2 linked regions of the Microbaculum marinisediminis genome follow. The protein of the gene in region 2 interacts with the protein of the main gene of each other region in a pairwise test. Links are inferred from orthologs where the notes say so. Each region holds a gene or a part of one and is shown on either strand. Other genes may lie near its edges.

Region 1 (5,148 bases), on a different replicon or contig from region 2:
ATCCGTCCGGCGCCTCGGTCTGGACACGGGCAAGGCGATGGCCATCGGTCGCCACCGCGCGCAGCATCAGGCCTTCGCCGTCGTCGACGGTGTGCAGGTAGATGCCGTTCAGATAGTAGCGCGTCTCCTCCTGGGAGATGGCGAACTGGGTCTTGTCGATCAGCCGCTTCAGCGCCGACGCCGGCACGACGAAGCGATGGCTGAAATCGCCGGCGGTGATGTCCGGGAAGTCGGATTCCGGCAGCGTCTGGAGCGAGAAGCGCGCATGGCCGGCCGACAAGACGATCGTGCTCGAATCCGGCCCCGATTCCAGCGCCACCTGCGCGCCGTCGGGAAGCTTGCGGACGATGTCGTAGACGACATGGGCCGGCACGGTGGTGGCGCCAGCCTGCGAGACGTCCGCGGCCGCCGTCTCGACCACCTCGATATCGAGATCGGTGGCCTTGAGCTGCAACGCGGCGCCGTCGCCTCGGATCAGCACGTTCGAAAGAATCGGTATCGTGTTGCGCCGCTCCACGACGCGGTGCACGTGACCGAGCGACTTTAGGAACGCGGCGCGTTCGAGCGTGACACGCATGATCAGGAATCCTGTCGTCTCGCCAACCGATCGGGAAACCGGCCGGCGTGTTCACCCCATGCCCCTACGGGGAAAGGGAAGTGAACTTGCCCAGAATGCGCGGCTTTTGCAAGAGCCGGAGAGGTAAAGGGAGGGCTTCAGCCCTCCCCGTCCTCGATCCGCCGCCTGAGCGACTCGATATCGCGGGCAAGCGACTGGTCGCGACCGATCAGGCCTTCGATCTTGCGGACCGCGTGCAGGACCGTTGTGTGGTCCCTGTTGCCGAAGCGGCGGCCGATTTCCGGCAGGGATCTCGGCGTCAGGACCTTGGCGAGATACATGGCGATCTGCCGCGGCACCACGATGGCGCGGGTGCGCCGGCTGGATACCAGATCGGAGCGGCTGACCTGATAGTGGACGGCGACGACCCGCTGGATGTCCTCGATACGGATCTGCGGACGCTCCTGGGCGGCGACGAGATCGCGGATCGCCCGCTCGGCGAGCTCGACCGTGATCGGCAACCCGGCAAAGCAGCTGTAAGCGGCCAGCCGGTTGAGCGCGCCTTCGAGCTCGCGGCCATTCGAGGCGACGTTGCGCGCCACGAAATCGAGCACGTCGACAGGCAGCTCGATCTTCTGGCCGCGCTCGGCCAGCGTGGTGACGCGGGCCTCGAGAATCTGACGCCGCAGCGGCAGCTCCTGATTGCCGATGCCGGCGACGAGCCCGCCGCCAAGGCGCGAGCGGGTCCGGTCGTCGAAACCGTCCAGCTCGGAGGGCGGCCGGTCGGCGACGATGACAACCTGACGGCAGCCCTCGATCAGCGCGTTCATGGTGTGGCCGAACTCGCGATGGGTGGCCTTGCCCTGCAGGAACTGCAGGTCGTCGATCAGCAGCAAGTCGATCGAGCGCAGCTTTTCCTTGAAGCCAATGGCCGAGTCCGAACGCAGCGCCGTGACGAAGCGGAACACGAACTGGTCGGCGGACATATAGAGGATACGGCGCCCGGGATTGGCCTCCGCGGCCTTCCAGGCGATGGCATGGAGCAGGTGCGTCTTGCCGCGACCGACGCCACCGTGGATGAACAGCGGATTGAACATCGACCCTTCGGCGCCGGACGCTGCGACGGCCAACGCCGTGTCGTGCGCGATCTTGTTGGAGACACCGACCGCGAAGGAACCGAACTGGAAGCGCGGATCGAGCGGGGCGCTCTCCAGCGCGCTCTCTGCGGCGGCCGAAACGGCGCCGAGCCGGGCCCCGGCGGCCTCGACGGGGCGCTCCTCCTTGGGCCGGCGCACCAGCGCGGGCATCGCCGGCTTTTCGCCGGGCTGAACGGTCTCCACGCCGCGCACCCGAATGTCGATGCGCTCGATGCCACCGTTCTCCGCGCGCCACAGCGCAAGCAGACGGTTGCCGTAGTTGGTTCTGATCCACATGCGCAGGAAGGGGGTGGGAACCGAAAGCACCACGGTCATGCCGGACAGCTCGACGAACGCCAGCCCCCGGAACCAGCTCCGGTAGATGTCTTCGCCGAACTCGGCGCGTAAACGCTGGACTATGCGCCCCCAGGAATCACCATGATCGCCGCTGCCCTTGCCCACAGTCCGCCCCTCGTCGCCGTTGTTGGATCCGTCCGCCCCCTCGAGAGCGACGCTGCCGGCATGCGCTGCCGGATGGTCGAACTCATCGACCTCCTGACGGCGCGCTGAGGCGCCACGTCCTCGCAAGTCCATCTTCCTTCCTTTCTCCAACCACACCCCAGAAATCGGGACCCTGTTATCCGAACGCCGGGCGTCCTCAGGATTGAACCCAAGGCAAACCCGAAGCCTTCCAGCCTTCTACGGCCCCGCGGTGCCGAGTTCCGTCGAGACGTCCCTCGAAACCGTCCGCCACATTGAAGCAGTTGCGGTAGCCGGCGGCCGTCATCGCCGCGGCAGCCGCCGCACTGCGACCGCCGGACCGGCACAGGAAATACAGTGCCGTGTCCTCACCAGCTCCGCGCCCGCCGAGCGCGCCGCGAAGCTGGGCAACGAATTCCGCGTTCCTCAGCATGCCGGGGTAACGCTGCCATTCGAGCAGGAGCGCTTCCTTCCCGATCGACGAAAGATCGGGGACACCGACAAACATCCACTCGGCCTGGCTGCGCACGTCGATGAGGAGCGCATCATGATCCTCGGAAAGCCTGCGCCAGACTTCGCTGGCCGGCACATCCGCCTGGTAACCGCCAACCGACATCCACACACAGCCCCGCATTCCACCGGAGAGGCAATCACGCCCCCGGCCTCGAACCACACTACCGATTTCAAGCAATACCCGTTCGGCGGATCGCCGGACGGGCCGATATCAGGCTAAAAACACGCCTGTTCCGCCCACACACTTGCTAGGCACAAATACTATCTCAACCGAAAGTATAGACACGACAAAAGCTCTCCGCCGCTTGTTTACCAAGCCCTTAATTCTTGCCAAAAAGGTTGAGTACTCTACGGCCGCCCCGATGACTTGGACTTTACACAGGGGGCCCGATAAGGGCAACCGCTGCGGCGTCAAAAATCTGCGGCATAGACGACGCATTCCCGCATGGCGCGCCACTGCGCCGAGACCAACCAACTGACGAGTCAGCGAAAACCGGACCGCCGTTACTTCGCGGCCACTACCGGAAAATTTGCCATCGCGCCCGTACCCGGCCATCGTTCCGCCACCCGGGCCTCAGCGGGAATCCGGCCCTGCCGACCGTCGTGTCGCCAAGCCCTTGAAATATCAACAGAACGACTGCGCGAAATGACGATGCCCGCTCTGCCACAATGCGCACGACGTGCGTTCCGCCATAAGGCATTGAAAAACCGGCCATCCTTGCGCCAGAGGCAATTGCCGACGCCAAATCCTGCCGCGCCGGCCGCATCTGGACAAAGAAAAAGGCCCGGCGATCGGCCGGGCCTCTCGATCCCACTGACCGCAGTGTCGGCGACGGCCTATCAGGCCGGCAGCGCCTTAACCCGGGCAGAAAGCCGCGACACCTTCCGGGACGCGGTATTGGCATGCATCACGCCCTTCTGGGCAGCGCGCATCAACTCCGGCTCGGCGGCGCGGAGCGCCTCGGTCGCCTTGGTGCGGTCGCCGGCGGCGATCGCCGCTTCGACCTGCTTAACGAACGTGCGCACGCGGCTCTTGCGCGTCTTGTTGATGGCCGTCCGTCGCGCGATCTTGCGCGCCGCCTTCTTGGCCGACGGGGTATTCGCCATAAAGCATCTCCGAAACTGGCCGGCTCGGGGTCTAGTCCCGCCACGCCGCGCCAAAAACACCAAAGGCGGCAGGCACGCAATCCCACCGCACGTCGGCGGGTGTATAAACGGTTCCCCTTCGCCCCGTCAACCGGGCTCAACGGTTGCGGAAGTTCGGGCTGCGCTTGTCGATGAAAGCCTGCATGCCCTCGCTCTGGTCCTCGGTGGCAAACAGCGAATGGAAGACCCGCCGCTCGAAGCGGACCCCCTCCGACATCGTGGTCTCGTAGGCGCGGTCGACCGACTCCTTGATCATCATCACGGCGGGAAGGGACATGTCGGCGATCTTGGCCGCCACATCCATTGCCGTGTCGACCAGCTCGTCGGCCGGTACGATGCGACTCACCAGCCCCGAGCGCTCCGCCTCAGCGGCATCCATCATCCGGCCGGTCAGGCACATGTCCATCGCCTTCGACTTGCCGACGAAGCGCGTCAGCCGCTGCGTGCCGCCGGCGCCGGGCATGACACCGAGATTGATCTCGGGCTGGCCGAACTTGGCGGTATCGGCGGCAATGATGAAGTCGCACATCATGGCGAGCTCGCAGCCGCCGCCGAGCGCGTAGCCGGCCACCGCCGCGATGATCGGCTTGCGGTTGCGCGAGACGCGCTCCCAGGGGGTTATCAGGTCGGTCAGGTAGGCTGTGACCGACGTGTAGGGCTGCATCTCCTTGATGTCGGCGCCGGCGGCGAAGGCCTTCTCGCTGCCGGTCAGGACGATGCAGCCGATGTTCTCGTCGGCCTCGAAGCTATCGAGCGCGGCGTTCAGATCGACGAACAGGCCGGAGCTCAGCGCGTTGAGGGCCTTGGGCCGATTGAGCGTAATCAGCGCGACGCGGCCGCGCGTCTCGACCAGGATGTTCTCGTAGGCCATTTTCACTCCCCGGGCTGACGTTGCGTTCGGGCGATAGCGCTACAGGAGCGCCAGCCCGTCTGCAACCCGACCGCTGGTCGCAGGCGAGGATCGCACGCTCAGCGCTGACAGCGGGGGCAGTAAAAGGTCGAGCGGCCGGACTGGACGATGCGCCTGACGGTGCCGGTGCAACCCGGCGTCCGGCAGGGCTCGCCCTCGCGATCGTAGACGCGGAAGGTGTGCTGGAAATAGCCGAGCGAACCGTCGGTATGGACGTAGTCACGCAGGCTCGAGCCGCCGGCTGCGATCGCTTCGGCGATGACATCGCGGATCGCCACAACCAGTCGCTCGGCGCGGGGCCCGGGCTTCTTCCTGGGGCGCGCGGAGGATAGTGTGCCGGCCGGGCGGGTCGGCGACAGGCCGGAGCGATGCAGCGCCTCGCACACATATATATTGCCGAGGCCGGC
Region 2 (16,246 bases):
AGCGAGTGCCTTACGCTTGGGGAGTCCTGCCTTTGATTAAACAATAGGCAGATCCAAACCTCAGGCGAGCGCCATCAGCGCGAGCCACAGGGGCAGGGTGATCGCCGCCGCCATCGTCTGCAATGTGATGATCTCGGCCATCAGCTTGGCGTCGCCGCCCATCTGGCGCGCCAGCAGATACCCGTTCGACGCCGTCGGCACCGCCAGGGCGACCACCGCGGTGCCGAGCGCGGTGCCGGTGAGCCCGAACAGCGATGCATAGACCAGACCGATCGCCGGCATCACGATCAGCCTCAGCCCGGTTCCGAAGAGATGGGCGGGCCCCGGACGGCGCAGTGATGACAGATCGAGACCGAGGCCGACGGCAACCAGCGCCACGGCCAGGCCGGCGCGCCCGAAAATGTCGAGGCTCGCCGCGATCGGCCCGGGGATCGAGAGGCCGGCAATGCTCAGCGCCAGGCCGACGACGCAGGCGATGATCAGCGGGTTCTTCGCGATCTCCCGGAGCAGGATCCGCGCCGGCGGGCGTGTCGTCCCGCCGTGATGCGCCAGAACGACGACGGATATCAGGTTGAGGATCGGCACCATGGCGACGATCGCCACGGCGACCAGCGTCAGCCCCTCCTTGCCGAACAGGCTTCCCGACAGCGCCAGTGCGATGAACGTATTCCACCGGGCCGCGCCCTGGAACACCGAGGTGAAGGCGGGACCGTCCACGCGGAACCGGTTCTTCAGGATGGGATAGAGGGCGAGGCACAGCGCCGTCATCGTCAGCACCGAGAGCAACAGCGTCGCGCCCAGCGCCTGCCAGGGCAGGGCGCCGTAATCGGCACTGGCCAGCGTCAGCACGATCAGGCAGGGAAACAGAACGTAGTAGGCGAGCCGCTCGATGCCCGCCCGGCCGGCGTCGTCGATGATGCCGAAACGATGGATGGCCCAGCCCGTCGCGATGACGATGAGGACGGGCAGGATACTGTACAGGGCTGCATGCATGGCGGACCTGGCTAAAGGGAGGTGAGGCGGTCGAGCGCGCCTTGCAGGATGTAGGCGGCGGCGACCTTGTCGACGATCTCGGCGCGTTTCTTGCGGCTCGTGTCCGCCTCGATCATCGCCCGTGTGACAGCAACCGTCGACAGCCGTTCGTCCCACAGGAGGATCGGCAGTTCGACGACGCCGGCCAGGTTGCGGGCGAAGGCGCGCGCCGCCTGCGCCTTGGGCCCGGCGGTGCCGTCCATGTTGAGCGGCAGGCCGATGACGATGCCGGTGACCTTGTTGTCCGTGCACAGCTTGCCGATGGCCGGCCCGTTTTCCTTGAACTTCGCTTTCTTCAGGCCGAGCAGCGGCGAGGCGATCCGCCATCCGGCGTCGCAGATTGCGATGCCGATGGTCTTTTCGCCGGGGTCGATCCCGAGCAGCGCCCCCTGTGTCGGCAGGGTGGCGGCGAACTCTTCGGCGTTTTCGGTGGGCGCGGTCATGGGCGCCTCCTAGCAGATACCGCGGCGCCTGGCAGCGGTTGTTGGCGGGAAATGGCCGTGTATAACCTCAAGACGAGATAAACGCGGCGTCGCGGCCGCCAATACGGAGGCGATTTCCATGAAGGTAACCTGGTTCGGCCACTCGGCCTTCCGTGTCGAGACCGGCAACGCCGTCATCATGATCGACCCGTTCCTGAGCGGCAATCCGACCTGGGACGGCTCCGTGGAGGAGGCAAGCGCCGGCGCCACCCACGTGGTGCTCACCCACGGCCACAGCGATCACATCGGCGACACGGTCGATATCTGCAAGGCGACGGGCGCGGTGCTGATCGCCAATTTCGAGATCTGCATGTACCTGGCGGCCAGGGGCGTCGAGAATTTCAGTCCCGGCAACCACGGCGGCACGCAGTCCTTCGATAACTTCGACGTCTCCTTCGTCCAGGCATGGCATTCCTCCTCGGAGATCGAGGACGGTGGCAGGCCGCTCTATCTCGGCAATCCGGCCGGCGTCGTCGTCGCCTCCAAGGCGGAGCAGGGCAAGGTGCTCTACCACATGGGGGATACCGACATTTTCTCCGACATGGGCCTGATCAACGAGATCTACCGACCGACCGTCGGCATCGTTCCGATCGGCGACCGCTTCACCATGGGCGCGAAGCTCGCCGCGATGGCCTGCACCAAGTACTTCGCGTTCGACACGATCATCCCCTGCCACTACGGCACCTTCCCGATCATCGACCAGACGGCCGACAAGTTCGTCGCCGAGGCGGCGGGGCTGAACGTGGTGGTGCCGGACCGGGGCGTCGCCGTCGATCTCTAGGTCCGGGGACTGACCTGCGCCCCGCGCGCGAGGCGTCGGGTTGCCGGGCCGCCCGCGCCGGTGATATAGCCGGCGCGACCTTTCTCATACTCTGTCCATCGGAAGCTGTCCCATGTCGGTCGACATCGACACCGTGAAGCGCATCGCGCGACTGGCCCGCATCGCCGTGAGCGAGGAGGAGGCCCAGGGCCTCCAGGGTGAGCTCAACTCGATCCTCGGCTGGGTGGAGCAACTGAGCGAGCTCGACGTCGACGACGTCGAGCCCATGACCTCCGTCGTCCAGGTTGCGATGAAGAAGCGCGAGGATGAAGTGACCGACGGCGATATCGCCGCCGACATCGTCGCCAACGCGCCGGAGACCGAGGACAACTATTTCGTCGTGCCCAAGGTCGTCGAGTAGGACGCCTGCGGGGCTTCTTGAAGAAAACCGCTGAACCGCTGACCACGCACTGACGAACATGACCGATCTCACCGAACTGACCATCGCCGAAGCCCGTGACGGCCTGAAGGCGAAGACACTCTCCGCCGTCGAGCTGACCGACGCCTATCTGAAGGCGATGGAAGCGGCGCGCGGCCTGAACGCCTATGTCGCCGAAACCCCGGAAAAGGCGCGCGAGATGGCCGCCGCTTCCGACGCCCGTATCGCGACGGGCGAGGCGCGGCCGCTGGAAGGCATTCCGCTCGGCATCAAGGACCTGTTCTGCACCGAGGGCGTGCACAGCCAGGCCGGCAGCCACGTGCTCGATGGCTTCAAGCCGACCTACGAATCGACCGTCACCGCCAATCTTTGGGCCGACGGCGCGGTGATGCTCGGCAAGCTCAACATGGACGAGTTCGCCATGGGCTCGTCCAACGAGACCTCCTACTACGGCCCGGTGATCAGCCCGTGGCGGTCGAACGCCAACAATGCCGATCTGGTGCCGGGCGGGTCGTCCGGCGGCTCTGCGGCCGCGGTCGCCGCGCGGCTCTGCGCCGGCGCCACGGCCACCGACACCGGCGGATCGATCCGCCAGCCGGCCGCCTTCACCGGCACGGTCGGCATCAAGCCGACCTACGGGCGCTGCTCGCGCTGGGGGACGGTCGCCTTTGCGTCCTCGCTGGACCAGGCAGGGCCGATCGCCCGCGATGTCCGCGACGCGGCGATCATGCTGAAGTCGATGGCCTCGGTCGATCCAAAGGACACCACGTCCGTGGATATCGAGGTGCCGGACTACGAGGCGGCGATCGGCAAGTCGATCAAGGGCATGCGCATCGGCATCCCGAAGGAGTACCGAATCGACGGCATGCCCGCCGAGATCGAGGAGATGTGGCAGAAGGGCGCCGCCTGGCTGAAGGATGCCGGCGCCGAACTCGTCGATATCTCGCTGCCGCACACGAAATATGCGCTGCCGGCCTATTACATCGTGGCGCCGGCCGAGGCCTCGTCCAACCTCGCCCGCTACGACGGCGTGCGCTACGGGTTGCGCGTCGACGGCGACGATATCGTCGACATGTACGAGAAATCCCGGTCTGCGGGATTCGGCGCAGAGGTGAAGCGCCGCGTGCTGATCGGCACCTACGTGCTCTCGGCGGGCTACTACGACGCCTATTACCTGCGCGCCCAGAAGGTCCGCACCCTGATCAAGCGCGATTTCGAGACCGTCTTCGCCGACGGAATCGACACGATCCTGACGCCCGCCACGCCGTCCGCCGCCTTCGGCGTCGCGGCGATGTCGACGGCCTCGCCGATCGAGATGTACCTGAACGACGTCTTCACCGTGACGGTCAACATGGCCGGCCTGCCGGGTATCGCCGTTCCCGCCGGCCTCAATGCCGAAGGTCTGCCGCTGGGGCTGCAACTGATCGGCCGTCCGTTCGACGAATCGACACTGTTCCAGGCCGCCAAGGTTGTCGAAGACGCCGCCGGCTCGTTCGCGCCGAAGCGCTGGTGGGCCTGAGTTCCGGACCGCACACGCGGTTTATCCGGGCGCGACGCGGACCGCTCCGCGTCGGGTTAGCCTTGATATCGGCTCAATGAGCCCTTAATCACGGGCGCCGAACGATGGTTCGCATGTCTGTTTGCGCCGGGGATTGCAGACGGGCAGGCGGCCGCGATATTTTGTCGGCCCGGACGGGCCCGCCGATTGTACGGCGTCGAGAAAAGAGAGCGCGGGCGGAACTGAATGTCCGACATTTTTCGCGAAGTCGAAGAAGATGTCCGCCGGGAACAGGCCAAGGAGCTCTGGGACCGGTTCGGGGCCTATGTGATTGGCGTTGCCGTCTTGATCGTCGTGGTCACGGCGGGCTGGCGCGGCTGGGAATGGTATTCCGCCCAGCAGGCTGCGCAGGCCGGTGCCGAGTACTACGAGGCGATGCAGCTTGCCGATGATGGCAAGTCCGAAGAAGCCCAGGCCGCGTTCGAGGCGATCGCCAAGGAAGGCGGCGGCTTCGGTACGCTTGCCCGTCTGCGCGCCGCGGCCGGCAAGGCGGCGGCAGGCGACGCGCAGGGCGCGCTCGCCGATTACGACGCCATCGCCTCCAATTCGGCGCTCCCAGTCGATCTGCGCAACGTCGCCCGCGTGCGCGCCGCCTATCTCCAGCTCGAAGCCAATGATCGCGCCGGCGTCGAGCAGCGCGTCGGTCAGATGGCCGTTGAAGGCAATCCATGGCGGGCGTCGGCGCGGGAGCTTCTCGGCCTTGCCGCCTATCAGGCCGGCGACTACGAGGTCGCGACCCAGCGCTTCGAAGAACTTCTCGGTGACAATGAAACACCGCAGGAGATGCGCGCGCGCGCTCAGTTGATGATCGCGCTTCTCGCCGCCGACCGTGCCCCGGCCCCGGCCCCGACCGAGGCCGACGCTGCGACGGATGCTCAGTGATGGCGGTATTTCGTACGCGATCGGCCCGGATCCTGCCGGCCGTCCTCATGGTCGGCGCCTTTGCCCTGTCGGCTTGCGACAGCGCGCCGTCGCTTGAGGACCTGAGCCTCGTCGCCAACCCCTTCGCGGAGAAGGAGAAGCGTCTCCCGGGCGAGCGCCGCGCCGTGATCCAGTCCACTGACGGCCTAGTGATCGATGAATCCGCCGCCGCCGCGCCGGTCAGTCTGCCGGCTGCCAAGGATATCGGCGACTGGTCGCAGCCTGGCGGCAACGCCGCCAACGCGCCCGGCAACGTCGCCGTCGGCAGCGGCGGGTCCACCTGGGCGGCATCGGTCGCCAAGGTCGACCGCAAGGGACGCCTGTCGTCGCGGCCGATCGTCTATCGCGGCCTTGTCATCGTCATGGATCAGAAGGCCAGCGTTTCGGCCTATAGTCTGAACGGCGGCGGCCGCGGCTGGACGGTTTCGCTCAGGCCCGAGAAGGAAGACAGCCCGAGCTTCAATGGCGGGGTCGCCGCGGAGGGTGGTTTCGTCATCGCCGCAACGGGGTATGGCACCGTCGCCGGCATCAGCGCGAACGACGGCGGAATCCTCTGGTCGGTCGAGCTCGGCGCGCCCGCGCGCAGCGCCCCGACGATCGCCAACGGCAAGGCCTACGTCGTTTCCTCGGACAACATCGTCTACGCGATCGCCATCGATACCGGCGAGACCGTATGGACCTATTCGGGAATCGGCTCCTCGGCCGGTGTGCTGGGCAATGCGAGCCCGGCCGTCGTCGGCAATCAGGTGATCGTGCCCTATTCGTCCGGCGAAATCCTGTCCTTCGACACCGAGAACGGCGAGCCGAAGTGGCTCGACGCGCTGACCGGCGCCAGCCGCTTCACCGCCGTCTCCGGTCTGACCGATGTCGCCGCGTCTCCGGTCGTCTACGAGGGCTCCGTCTACGCGGTGTCCGTCTCGGGACGGATGATCGGCGTCAGTGTGAAGGACGGCAACCGCCTGTGGGCGCAGAACGTCGCCAGCGCCCATACGCCCGCGGTCGCCGGCAACGCGATCTTCGCGACCACGCTCGGCGGGACCGTTGTCGCGCTCGACCGCAAGAACGGTGCGGTGCGCTGGATATCGGACCTGACGCCGGAGACCGGAGACAAGAAAAAGAAGAAGAACGACGTGTTCAGCCTTGCCGGTCCGCTGCTGGCCGGCGGCCAGCTCTGGGTCGGCACCTCCGACGGGCGGATCATCACGCTCGATCCCTCGAGCGGGTCGGTCGTATCCGCCCAGACCGTCGGCAGCCCCGTCTATGTCAACCCGATCGCCGCCGGTGGCCGCATTCTGGTCCTCGACAATTCGGGCAAGCTCACCGCCTATAACTAGGCGAACGAGCGAAAGGGCAGGGCGATGGCGCCTCCGCTACGGCCCCTCAAGGTCGCGATCATCGGCCGTCCCAACGTCGGCAAGTCGACGCTGTTCAATCGGCTCGTCGGCCGCAAGATCGCGCTCGTCGACGACCGGCCGGGCGTGACCCGGGACCGTCGCGAGGGCACCGCCGAACTCGGCGATCTCCTGATCACCCTGATCGATACCGCCGGTCTCGAGGAGGCCGATCCGGGAAGCCTGGAAGGCCGCATGCGCGCCCAGACCGAGCGCGCCGTCGACGAGGCCGACGTGTCGCTGTTCCTGATCGACGCGCGCGCCGGCCTGACGCCGACCGACCGCCATTTCGCCGACATGCTGCGCAAGACCGGCAAGCCGGTCGTCCTCGTCGCCAACAAGTGCGAGGGCGCAGCGGGCGATCCCGGTTTCTACGAGTCCTTCGCGCTCGGCTTCGGCGAGCCGGTCGCCTTTTCCGCCGAGCACGGGCTCGGCCTTGCCGACCTGCACGAGGCCCTGCGGGCGCATCTGCCGGACGAGCAGCCGGAAGACGAGGCCGCGGCGCCGGAGGACGACGGTACGGTCCGCATCGCCGTCGTCGGACGTCCGAACGCGGGCAAGTCGACGCTCGTCAATCGGCTGATCGGCGAAGATCGCATGCTGACCGGCCCGGAAGCCGGCATCACCCGCGACGCGATCGCGGTCGACTGGGAATGGAAAGGCCGGCCGGTCCGCCTGGTCGATACCGCCGGCCTGCGCCGCAAGGCGCGGGTGCAGGAGAAGCTGGAGAAGCTGTCCGTCGGGGATGCGCTACGCGCGATCCGGGCCGCCGAGGTGGTGATCCTCGTCGTCGACGAGCAGATGCCCTTCGAGAAGCAGGATCTGCAGATCGCCGATCTGGTGACGCGTGAGGGCCGTGCGCTTGTCATCGCCGTTAACAAGTGGGACCGCTGCGAGGAGCCCGACACCCGCATCCGCGAGCTGCGCGAGATGGCCGACCGTCTGCTGCCGCAGGTGCGCGGCATGCCGCTTGTCCCGGTCTCGGCGCTGACCGGCTACGGTCTGCCGAAGCTCATGCAGGCGGTCTTCAAGGTGCGCGAGCGCTGGGAGCGGCGTGTGCCGACATCGGAGCTGAACCGCTGGTTCGCGGCCTTGATCGAGCACCATCCCCCGCCGGCGGTCGCCGGCCGGCGCATCAAGCTGCGCTACGTGACCCAGGGCGCGAGCCGTCCGCCGACCTTCATCACGTTTGGAACGCGCGTCGACGCGCTTCCCGAATCCTACCGGCGCTATCTGCTGAATGGCCTGCGTGAGGCGTTCGATCTCGTCGGCGTGCCGGTGCGCCTGTACCTGCGCAAGACCGAGAACCCGTACGAGAAGAGCTAGCCGTCGATCGGCGCCGGCGGCTGCGGCCTGAGCCAGGTCTTCTGCGGGAAGCTGTAGATCAGCCCGTTATGGGTCTGGGCGGGCAGCACCATCTCGACGATCGCGGGCGCCACGTCCTCGGGCTTCGGCAGGTCGGAGAGATCCTGGCCGCGGAACAGCATCTGCTGCATGCGGGTGAACACCCGGCCGGGCCCGAACAGGTTCACCTTGATGCCGAACTGCTCGACCTCGGCGGCATAGGTCCGCGCCAGAAGCTCCAGCCCCGCCTTCGAGGCCGCATAGGCCGAATGGTAGGGCTGGCCCATATGGGCGAGGCCCGAGGTCACGAACACCGCGCGGGCGGCGTCCGACTGGCGCATCAACGGATCGAGCGAGCGGATCAGCCGCCAGTTGGCGGTCAGATTGACGGCGATGGCCTCGTCCCAGTCCTTGGCGCGGATATGGCCGACAGGCGTGAGCGCGCCGGCGATGCCGGCGTTGCCGACGAGAATGTCGAGCTTGCCCCAGCGCTTGTGGATTGCGCCGCCCAGCCGGTCGATCGCCGCCATATCGGCAAGCGAGAACGGCACGAGGGTGGCGCTCGATCCGGCTTTCCGGATCTCGTCGTCGAGCTCCTCAAGCGCGCCGGTGGTGCGGGCTATGGCGATGATGTGCGCGCCCTCGCGGGCAAGGGCGATGGCGGCGGCGCGGCCGATGCCGCGCGACGCACCGGTGACGACCGCGATGCGGTTTTCCAGACGACGTTCCATGGCGCTGCGAACTATCCGGTTTCGGCCAGAAGCGAAAGGTGCTCGTCGCGTTCGGAGGCGCTCTTGTCGGTCAGCGTCGTCGGATAGTCGCCGGTGAAGCAGTGGTCGGTGTACTGCGGCTCGTCGGCGTCGCGATGGTTATGCCCCATGGCGCGATAGATGCCATCGACCGACAGGAAGTCCAGCGTGTCCGCGCCGATGAACTTGCACATCTCCTCCAGGCTCATCTGAGAGGCGAGCAGGTTTTCCTTTTCCGGCGTGTCGATGCCGTAATAGTCGGGATGGGTGATCGGCGGGCTGGCGATGCGCATATGCACTTCCTTCGCGCCCGCCTCGCGGATCATCTGCACGATACGCGCCGAGGTCGTGCCGCGCACCAGGCTGTCGTCGATGAGGACGACGCGCTTGCCGGCGATCTGGCTGCGGTTGGCGCTGTGCTTCAGGCGCACGCCGAGCGCGCGGATCTGCTGGGTCGGCTCGATGAAGGTGCGGCCGACATAATGGTTCCGGATGATTCCGAGCTCGAAGGGGATGCCGGACGCTTGCGAATAGCCGATCGCCGCCGGCACGCCGGAATCGGGCACCGGCACGACGACATCGGCGGGCACGGGCCGGTCGCTGGCCAGCTCCTGGCCCATGCGCTTGCGCACCTCATAGACGCTCTTGCCGCCGACGACCGAGTCGGGCCGCGCGAAATAGATGTATTCGAAGATGCAGGGACGCACCTTCTGCGGCGGAAACGGCTTGTGCGATTCGATGCCGTCCTTCGAGATCACGACGACCTCGCCGTTCTCGACGTCGCGGACGTAGCGCGCGCCGATGATGTCGAGCGCGCAGGTTTCCGACGCGAGGATCGGCGTACCGTCGAGGTCGCCGAGCACCAGCGGGCGGATTCCAAGCGGGTCCCGCGCGCCGATCAGCTTCTTGTTGGTCAGCGCCACCAGCGAATAGGCGCCTTCGATCTGGCGCAGGGCGTCGATGAACTTGTCGACGAGGCGCGGTTTCGTGCTGCGTGCTATGAGGTGAAGCATCACCTCGGTGTCCGACGTCGACTGACAGATCGCGCCGTCGCGGATGAGCTGGCGGCGCAAAGACAGCGCATTGGTCAGGTTGCCGTTATGGCAGACCGCGATGCCGCCGCCGGCCAGGTCGGCATAGAGCGGCTGGACGTTGCGCATGATCGTGTCGCCGGTGGTGGCGTAGCGGCAGTGCCCGATGGCGGCCTCGCCGGCAAGCCGATCGATCACCGAGGCCTTGGAGAAGTGGTCGCCGACCAGTCCCATCCGCCGCTCGGAATGAAAGTGCCGGCCGTCGAAGGTGACGATTCCGGCCGCTTCCTGTCCGCGATGCTGCAGGGCGTGCAGGCCGAGCGCGGTGAAAGCGGCGGCGTCGGGATGGCCGAAGACGCCGAAGACGCCGCATTTCTCACGCAGAAAATCGCCCTCGACGTCATTAGCCACGTCACCTGGGCAGGTATTTTGACCCTCGTCGGGGTGTGTCATCGGGTGCTCCGGGTCGGCGCCGCGCAGTCCGCGCGGAGCCGGGGACCATTACTGGTTGGCGCCGCGCGTACTGTCGAGCAACTGGTTGAGGCCCTGCCTTTCGGTGGGCTGGTAACTCTGATCCGTCTGGTCGCCGTTTCCTGCTGCGTCGTCCCCTTCGGGGGCGGGCGCTTCCTCGCCTGGACCGCCGCGATTGCGCAGCTTCTCGAGGATCGCCTTTTCCGGGTCCTCGGGCAGAAGCGCGATGATCGCATCGCCGGTCTGTTTCAGGATCGGCGCCGAACGGGCGTCGCGGATCCAGTTTGGCTGGTTCTCGACCGGCACGAGCCAGACGAGGAACATATAGGCGATCACGACGAGAAGTAGACCCCTGAAAAGGCCGAAAATGAATCCGAGCGTGCGGTCGAGCGCGCCGATCCGGCTGTCCAGGATGAAGTCGGAGATGCGCATCGTGATGAATGACACGACGATGAGCGTGATCACGAAGATGCCGACGGCGAGCGAGATGTCGGCCAGCCAGTTCGGCTCCACCATCGCCCGTACGTCCGCCTGGAAGCGCGGAAAGAAGTAGAGCGTCGCGCCGGCGGCGACGACCCATGAGGCGATCGACAGCACCTCCCGCGTCAGCCCGCGCACCATGGCGAGCAGCGCCGAGATCAGCATGATCGCTACGACTATGAAATCGAGCCCCGTAATCACCATTTTCGCGGGGAGCCTCCGTTGCGCGAGCCGAGGTTAATTACGCCGAATTTCCAGATGGCGCAAACGCATCGCAGCCAAAATCCCCAGACTCGGGCTCAATCCTGGTCGCGTTTGGGCGCTTCGGCAGCGATCCGCGCCACCAGGCCGGCGAGAGACTCGATCGGATCGATCGGGATCGGCGGCGCGTCACCGGCCTCGGCGATATTGCCGGCAGGAGCCAATGCCTTGGAAAACCCCAGCTTTTGGGCCTCGCGCAGCCGCGCCGAGGCATGCGCGACGGAGCGCACCGCGCCCGACAGGCTGATCTCGCCGAAAAACACCGCATCGGCGGGCAGCGGCGCCTGTGCCAGGGAAGAAACCAGCGCCGCCGCGGCGGCGAGATCGGCGGCCGGCTCGATGATTCGCAGGCCGCCGGCGACATTGAGATAGATGTCGTGCCCGCCGAGCTTCAGGCCGCAATGGGCGTCGAGCACGGCCAGCACCATCGAAAGACGGCTCGAATCCCAGCCGACGACGGCGCGCCGCGGCGTGCCGAGCGGGGAGGGCGCGACGAGCGCCTGCATCTCGACGAGGAGCGGCCGCGTGCCCTCCATGCCGGCGAAGACGGCGGCTCCGGGGCTTGCCGCATCCCGGTCGCCGAGGAACAGGGCCGACGGGTTGGGGACCTCGATCAGGCCCTTGCCGGACATCTCGAAGACGCCGATCTCGTCCGTTGGCCCGAATCGGTTCTTGACCGAACGCAGGATGCGGAAGCGGTGTGCCCCGTCGCCCTCGAAGTAGAGCACCGCGTCGACCATGTGTTCGACCACGCGCGGCCCGGCGATCTGGCCGTCCTTGGTGACGTGCCCGACGAGGATGACCGTGGTGCCGCTCCGTTTGGCGAACCGGATCAGTGCCTGTGAGGTTGCGCGGATCTGGGTGACGGTCCCCGGCGTCGAATCGACCGTTTCCGTCCACATGGTCTGGATCGAATCGATGATCAGCACGTCCGGGGGCGTACCGGTCGAGACGGTTGCCAGGATATCCTCGATCCTGGTCTCCGCGGCGAGCGCGACGGCGGCCTCGCCAAGCGCCAGCCGTTCGGCGCGAAGGCGGATCTGGCCGATCGCCTCTTCGCCCGAGACGTAGACCACACGTCGTCCGCTTTCGGCGACGGCCGCCGCCGTCTGGATCAGCAGGGTCGACTTGCCGATGCCGGGATCGCCGCCGATCAGGATCGCCGATCCGCGCACGAAGCCCCCGCCGGTGACCCGGTCCAGTTCCTCCATGCCGCTGGGCGTACGCGGCGCATCCTCGGTGGTGCCGGCGAGCGGCTGCAGGTCGATGACCCGGCCCTTGCCGGGCTTCAGGCCGGGCGACGCGAGCGGCCCGCCGTCGGAATCCTCGATAAGCGAGTTCCAGGTGCCGCAGGATTCGCAGCGGCCGGCCCACTTGGAGCTGACCGCGCCGCAGGTCTGGCAGACATACTGGGTGGTTCGCCGGGCCACCTCAGCCGTCCTTGACGATATGCCGGAAGCGGCGGCCCAGGTTCGTCAGGATCTCGTAGCCGATTGTGCCGGCCTTGTCGGCGAGATCGTCGACGGTGAATCGATTTCCAAGAAGTTCGACGTAATCGCCTGTTTTGACGGCGTTTTCGTCGAAATCGGTGATGTCCACGGCGATCATGTCCATGGAGACGCGGCCGACCACCGGCGCGGCCTGGCCATTGATGGTGACCTCGGCGCCGGGCCGCCCGTCGGCGGAGCCGCCGGCGCGCAGGTAGCCGTCTGCGTAGCCGGCCGACAGGATCGCGAGCCGGCTGTCGCGCATCAGCCGTTCGGCCCCGCTGTAGCCGACCGGCGTGCCGGCAGTGGCCTCGCGAATGCGGATGACGCGCGCCTCGACGGTGATGACCGGGCGCATGGGATTGGGAATGCCGCCGACGGCGCGACCGCCGTAGATCGCCACGCCCGGGCGCACCAGATCGAAAAGGAAGTCTCCGCCGATGATTGTTCCCGCAGAATTGGCGAGGGACGCCGGCGCGTCGGGCAGGCGCTTGCGCAGGTCGGTGAACCGCCTCAGCTGCTCGCGGTTCAGCGGATGGTCCGGCGTATCGGCGCAGGCGAGATGGCTCATCACCAGGGCGAGCCGGAAATGATCGAAATGCGAGGGATCCTCGGCCAGCGCGTCGGCTTCGGCCAGCGTCAGGCCGAGCCGGGTCATGCCGGTATCGACGTGGACGGCCGCGGGCAGGGACTGGCCCCATTGCCGGCAATGGCCGGCCCAATGGTCGATTTCCTCGAGGCTGCCCAGAACCGGGCGAACGGCATAGTCGCGGAAGACGGACGCGGCGCCGTAGGCCAGGCCCTCCAGCACGTAGATCGTCGCATCCGGGGCGGCCATGCGCACCCGACGCGCTTCCGACAGGATCGCCACGAAGAAGGTCTTGCAGCCGGCTTCGGCCAGCGCGGGGACGACGCGTTCGATGCCCAGCCCGTAGGCGTCCGCCTTGACGACGGCGGCCGCTTCGGCGGGCTCGGCGCGCCGGGCCAGGGCCTTCCAGTTCGCCTTCAGAGCCGAAAGATCAATGGTGAGGCGACCGGCGACTTCGAAATCCTGAAGGTCGTCGGGAAAATCGTGCTTTCGGCCTGTCATTCGATCCGTTCCGGCAACCTTGCATCGGAGGCCAGGTTCTCGAAGCGGGTGAATTCGGCCTGGAAGGACAGGTTCACCGTGCCGGTCGGACCATGGCGCTGCTTGGCGATGATAACCTCGGCGAGCCCGTGCGCCAGCGCCATCTCGTCCTGCCACGTCTCGAATTCCGGCGTGCCTTCGCGCGGCTTCTTGCCCTTGAGGTAGTATTCTTCGCGATAGACGAACATCACCACGTCGGCGTCCTGCTCGATCGAGCCGGATTCACGAAGGTCGGCGAGTTGCGGGCGCTTGTCCTCCCGCGCTTCGACCTGACGCGAAAGCTGCGACAGTGCCAGAATCGGCACGTTCAGTTCCTTGGCTAACGCCTTGAGGCCCGTGGTGATTTCGGTGATCTCCTGCACGCGGCTGTCCTGTGACCGCCGGCTCGAGCCCTGCAGCAGCTGCAGGTAGTCGATCACCAGCATGTCGAGCCCCTTCTGCCGCTTGAGCCGGCGGGCGCGGGCGGCGAGCTGGGCGATCGACAGGCCGCCGGTGGCGTCGATGTAGAACGGGATCGACTGAAGCTGCGTGGCGACATCCACCAGCCGGTCGAATTCCTCCCGGGTCGTCTTGCCGCGCCGGATCGTCTCGGAGGCGACAGCCGCCTGCTCGGATATGATACGGGTGGCGAGCTGCTCGGGCGACATTTCCAGCGAGAAGAAGCCGACGATGCCGCCGTCGAGGGCCTCGACCCGCCCGTCGGGCAGCGTCTGGGCCTTGTAGCGGGCGGCGATATGGAAGGCGATGTTGGTCGCAAGCGCGGTCTTACCCATGGCGGGGCGGCCGGCCAGAATGACCAGGTCGGAGGGCTGCAGACCGCCGAGCGTTTCGTCGAGGTCGCGCAGGCCCGACGAGATGCCGGACAAGTGCCCGTCGCGCTGATAGGCCTTGCTGGCCATATCGATGGCATCCTTGAGCGCCTCGGCGAACCGCAGGAAGCCGGACCCGTACTTGCCCGTCTCGGCGAGTTCGAACAGCCGCTGCTCGGTCTGCGCGATCTGCTGGGCCGGCGGCATGTCGACCGGGGCGTCGTAGGCCAGGTTGACCATGTCCTCGCCGATCGAAATCAGCCGCCGGCGGGTGGCGAGCTCGTAGATCGTGCGCCCGTAGTCTTCGGCGTTGATGACCGTGGTCGCGGCGGCGGCGAGGCGGGCGAGATACTGGGTGACCGGAATCTCGCCAATCGGCTCGTCGCGTTCCAGGAAGGTCTTCAGCGTGACCGGCGTGGCCGTCTTGTTGCCGCGAATCAGCTGGCTGATGACATCGAAGATGCGCTGGTGCACCGACTCGAAGAAGTGCTCGGGCGCCAGGAAATCCGAGACCCGGTAGAACGCCTCGTTGTTGACGAGGATCGCGCCCAAAAGCGCCTGTTCAGCCTCGATGTTGTGCGGGGCCGCGCGGTATTCACTGTCTTGCCGCTCGTCGAGCGGCCGGGGGAGGGCCTGGATCGTCATGGCTCGTTAGTGGCAGATTCGCGATGCGCTGGCCTGCCCGAATCGGCGCGCACTCGAGGCAATAGGCTAACGCATTCACGCTATCCAATTAGTTAACAGATTCTAAACTTGGAATCGCGAAGCCACTTGACGACTCACTCCGCCGCTTCCTTGCGGGGAATCAGCGCGCTGTCGCGCTTGCGCAGCGCCTCTTCGGCATCGCCGATATAGCCGCGTGTCAGCGGCACGGTCTCCAGCGTCTTGGAGAGCTGGATCTGGAAGTTCATCATGCCCTGATTGCGGAACGAGACTTCCGATCCGGCCAGGTAGAACTCCCACATCCGGCAGAAGCGCTCGTCGTAGAGCCCGGCCGCCTGCTCGCAATTGGCCAGGAAGCGGCGGCGCCACTCCCTCAGCGTCTCCGCATAGTGCAGTCGAAGGATCTCGATATCGGTGACGAACAAGCCGGTCTTCTCGATCACCGGCAGCACTTCCGACAGCGAGGGGATATAGCCGCCGGGGAAGATGTACTTCTGGATCCAGGAATTTGTCTCCCCGGGCGGGCCGAAGCGGCCGATGGAGTGCAGAACCATCACGCCGTCGTCGGTGAGGAGATCGCGGACCTTGGCGAAGAATTCCGGATAGTGGCCGACACCGACATGCTCGAACATGCCCACCGAGACGATACGGTCGAACTTGCCCTCGAGCGTACGATAGTCCTGCAGGCGGAAATCGACGCGGTCGTCCAGTTCCTTCTTCTCGGCGCGCGACCGGCTCAGCGCGTGTTGTTCCTCGCTGAGTGTCACGCCGACGACGGAAACGGGGTTGGTCTCGGCGATATAGAGGCCCAACCCGCCCCAGCCCGAACCGATGTCGAGCACGCGCTGGCCCTTCTCGATCTGCAACTTGGCGGCCAGATGCCGCTTCTTGGCGAGCTGGGCCTGCTCCAGCGTCGCGGTCGGGGTCTCGAAATAGGCGCAGGAATATTGCCTGTCGGAATCGAGGAACAAGTCGTACATGCGCCCGTCGAGATCGTAGTGATGGGCGACGTTGTCCTTGGCCTTGCCGATCGGATTGAACTGCCGGACGCGGCGGGTGAGGTAGCGGTAGACGCGCTCGGCGATGATCCACCACGGCAGGTGCGTGGGATCGTCGCGGCGCAGGACGATGTCGAGGAAATCGTAGATCGAGCCTTTTTCGACGACGAAGGTGCCGTCCATATAGGCTTCGCCGAGCTTGAGCTCGGGATTGGAGACCACCGCCCGTTCCACCGCCGCC

Evidence for each region.
Region 1: the proteins of MUB46_RS15190 (region 2) and dnaA interact in binary tests that used the Escherichia coli proteins (3 or more experiments, as listed by UniProt). The link is inferred for Microbaculum marinisediminis from one-to-one orthologs.

The regions. Positions count from the first base shown.
Region 1 is NZ_JALIDZ010000004.1:147,620-152,767, forward strand. What follows is about bases 1-2,860. They hold dnaA (chromosomal replication initiator protein DnaA), read right to left. Parts: upstream 2,287-2,860; coding sequence 715-2,286; downstream 1-714. Other genes in these bases: dnaN (DNA polymerase III subunit beta), read right to left, coding at 1-577; MUB46_RS09570 (rhodanese-like domain-containing protein), read right to left, coding at 2,351-2,788. Also shown: rpsT (30S ribosomal protein S20), read right to left, coding at 3,526-3,792; MUB46_RS09580 (enoyl-CoA hydratase), read right to left, coding at 3,929-4,702; mutM (bifunctional DNA-formamidopyrimidine glycosylase/DNA-(apurinic or apyrimidinic site) lyase), read right to left, coding at 4,801-5,148. UniProt on the Escherichia coli protein: Plays an essential in the initiation and regulation of chromosomal replication. Binds in an ATP-dependent fashion to the origin of replication (oriC) to initiate formation of the DNA replication initiation complex once per cell cycle.
Region 2 is NZ_JALIDZ010000006.1:300,579-316,824, forward strand. The notes cover bases 12,742-15,618. They hold MUB46_RS15190 (replicative DNA helicase), read right to left. Parts: upstream 14,990-15,618; coding sequence 13,493-14,989; downstream 12,742-13,492. Other genes in these bases: alr (alanine racemase), read right to left, coding at 12,742-13,496; MUB46_RS15195 (cyclopropane fatty acid synthase), read right to left, coding at 15,124-15,618. In the rest of the region: MUB46_RS15125 (AEC family transporter), read right to left, coding at 61-993; Holliday junction resolvase RuvX, read right to left, coding at 1,005-1,475; MUB46_RS15135 (metal-dependent hydrolase), read left to right, coding at 1,594-2,295; Asp-tRNA(Asn)/Glu-tRNA(Gln) amidotransferase subunit GatC, read left to right, coding at 2,408-2,695; Asp-tRNA(Asn)/Glu-tRNA(Gln) amidotransferase subunit GatA, read left to right, coding at 2,754-4,232; MUB46_RS15150 (tetratricopeptide repeat protein), read left to right, coding at 4,458-5,153; MUB46_RS15155 (outer membrane protein assembly factor BamB family protein), read left to right, coding at 5,153-6,526; ribosome biogenesis GTPase Der, read left to right, coding at 6,551-7,909; MUB46_RS15165 (SDR family NAD(P)-dependent oxidoreductase), read right to left, coding at 7,906-8,658; purF (amidophosphoribosyltransferase), read right to left, coding at 8,670-10,160; MUB46_RS15175 (CvpA family protein), read right to left, coding at 10,209-10,862; DNA repair protein RadA, read right to left, coding at 10,958-12,349; more of alr, read right to left, coding at 12,351-12,741; more of MUB46_RS15195, read right to left, coding at 15,619-16,246. UniProt on the Escherichia coli protein: The main replicative DNA helicase, it participates in initiation and elongation during chromosome replication. Travels ahead of the DNA replisome, separating dsDNA into templates for DNA synthesis.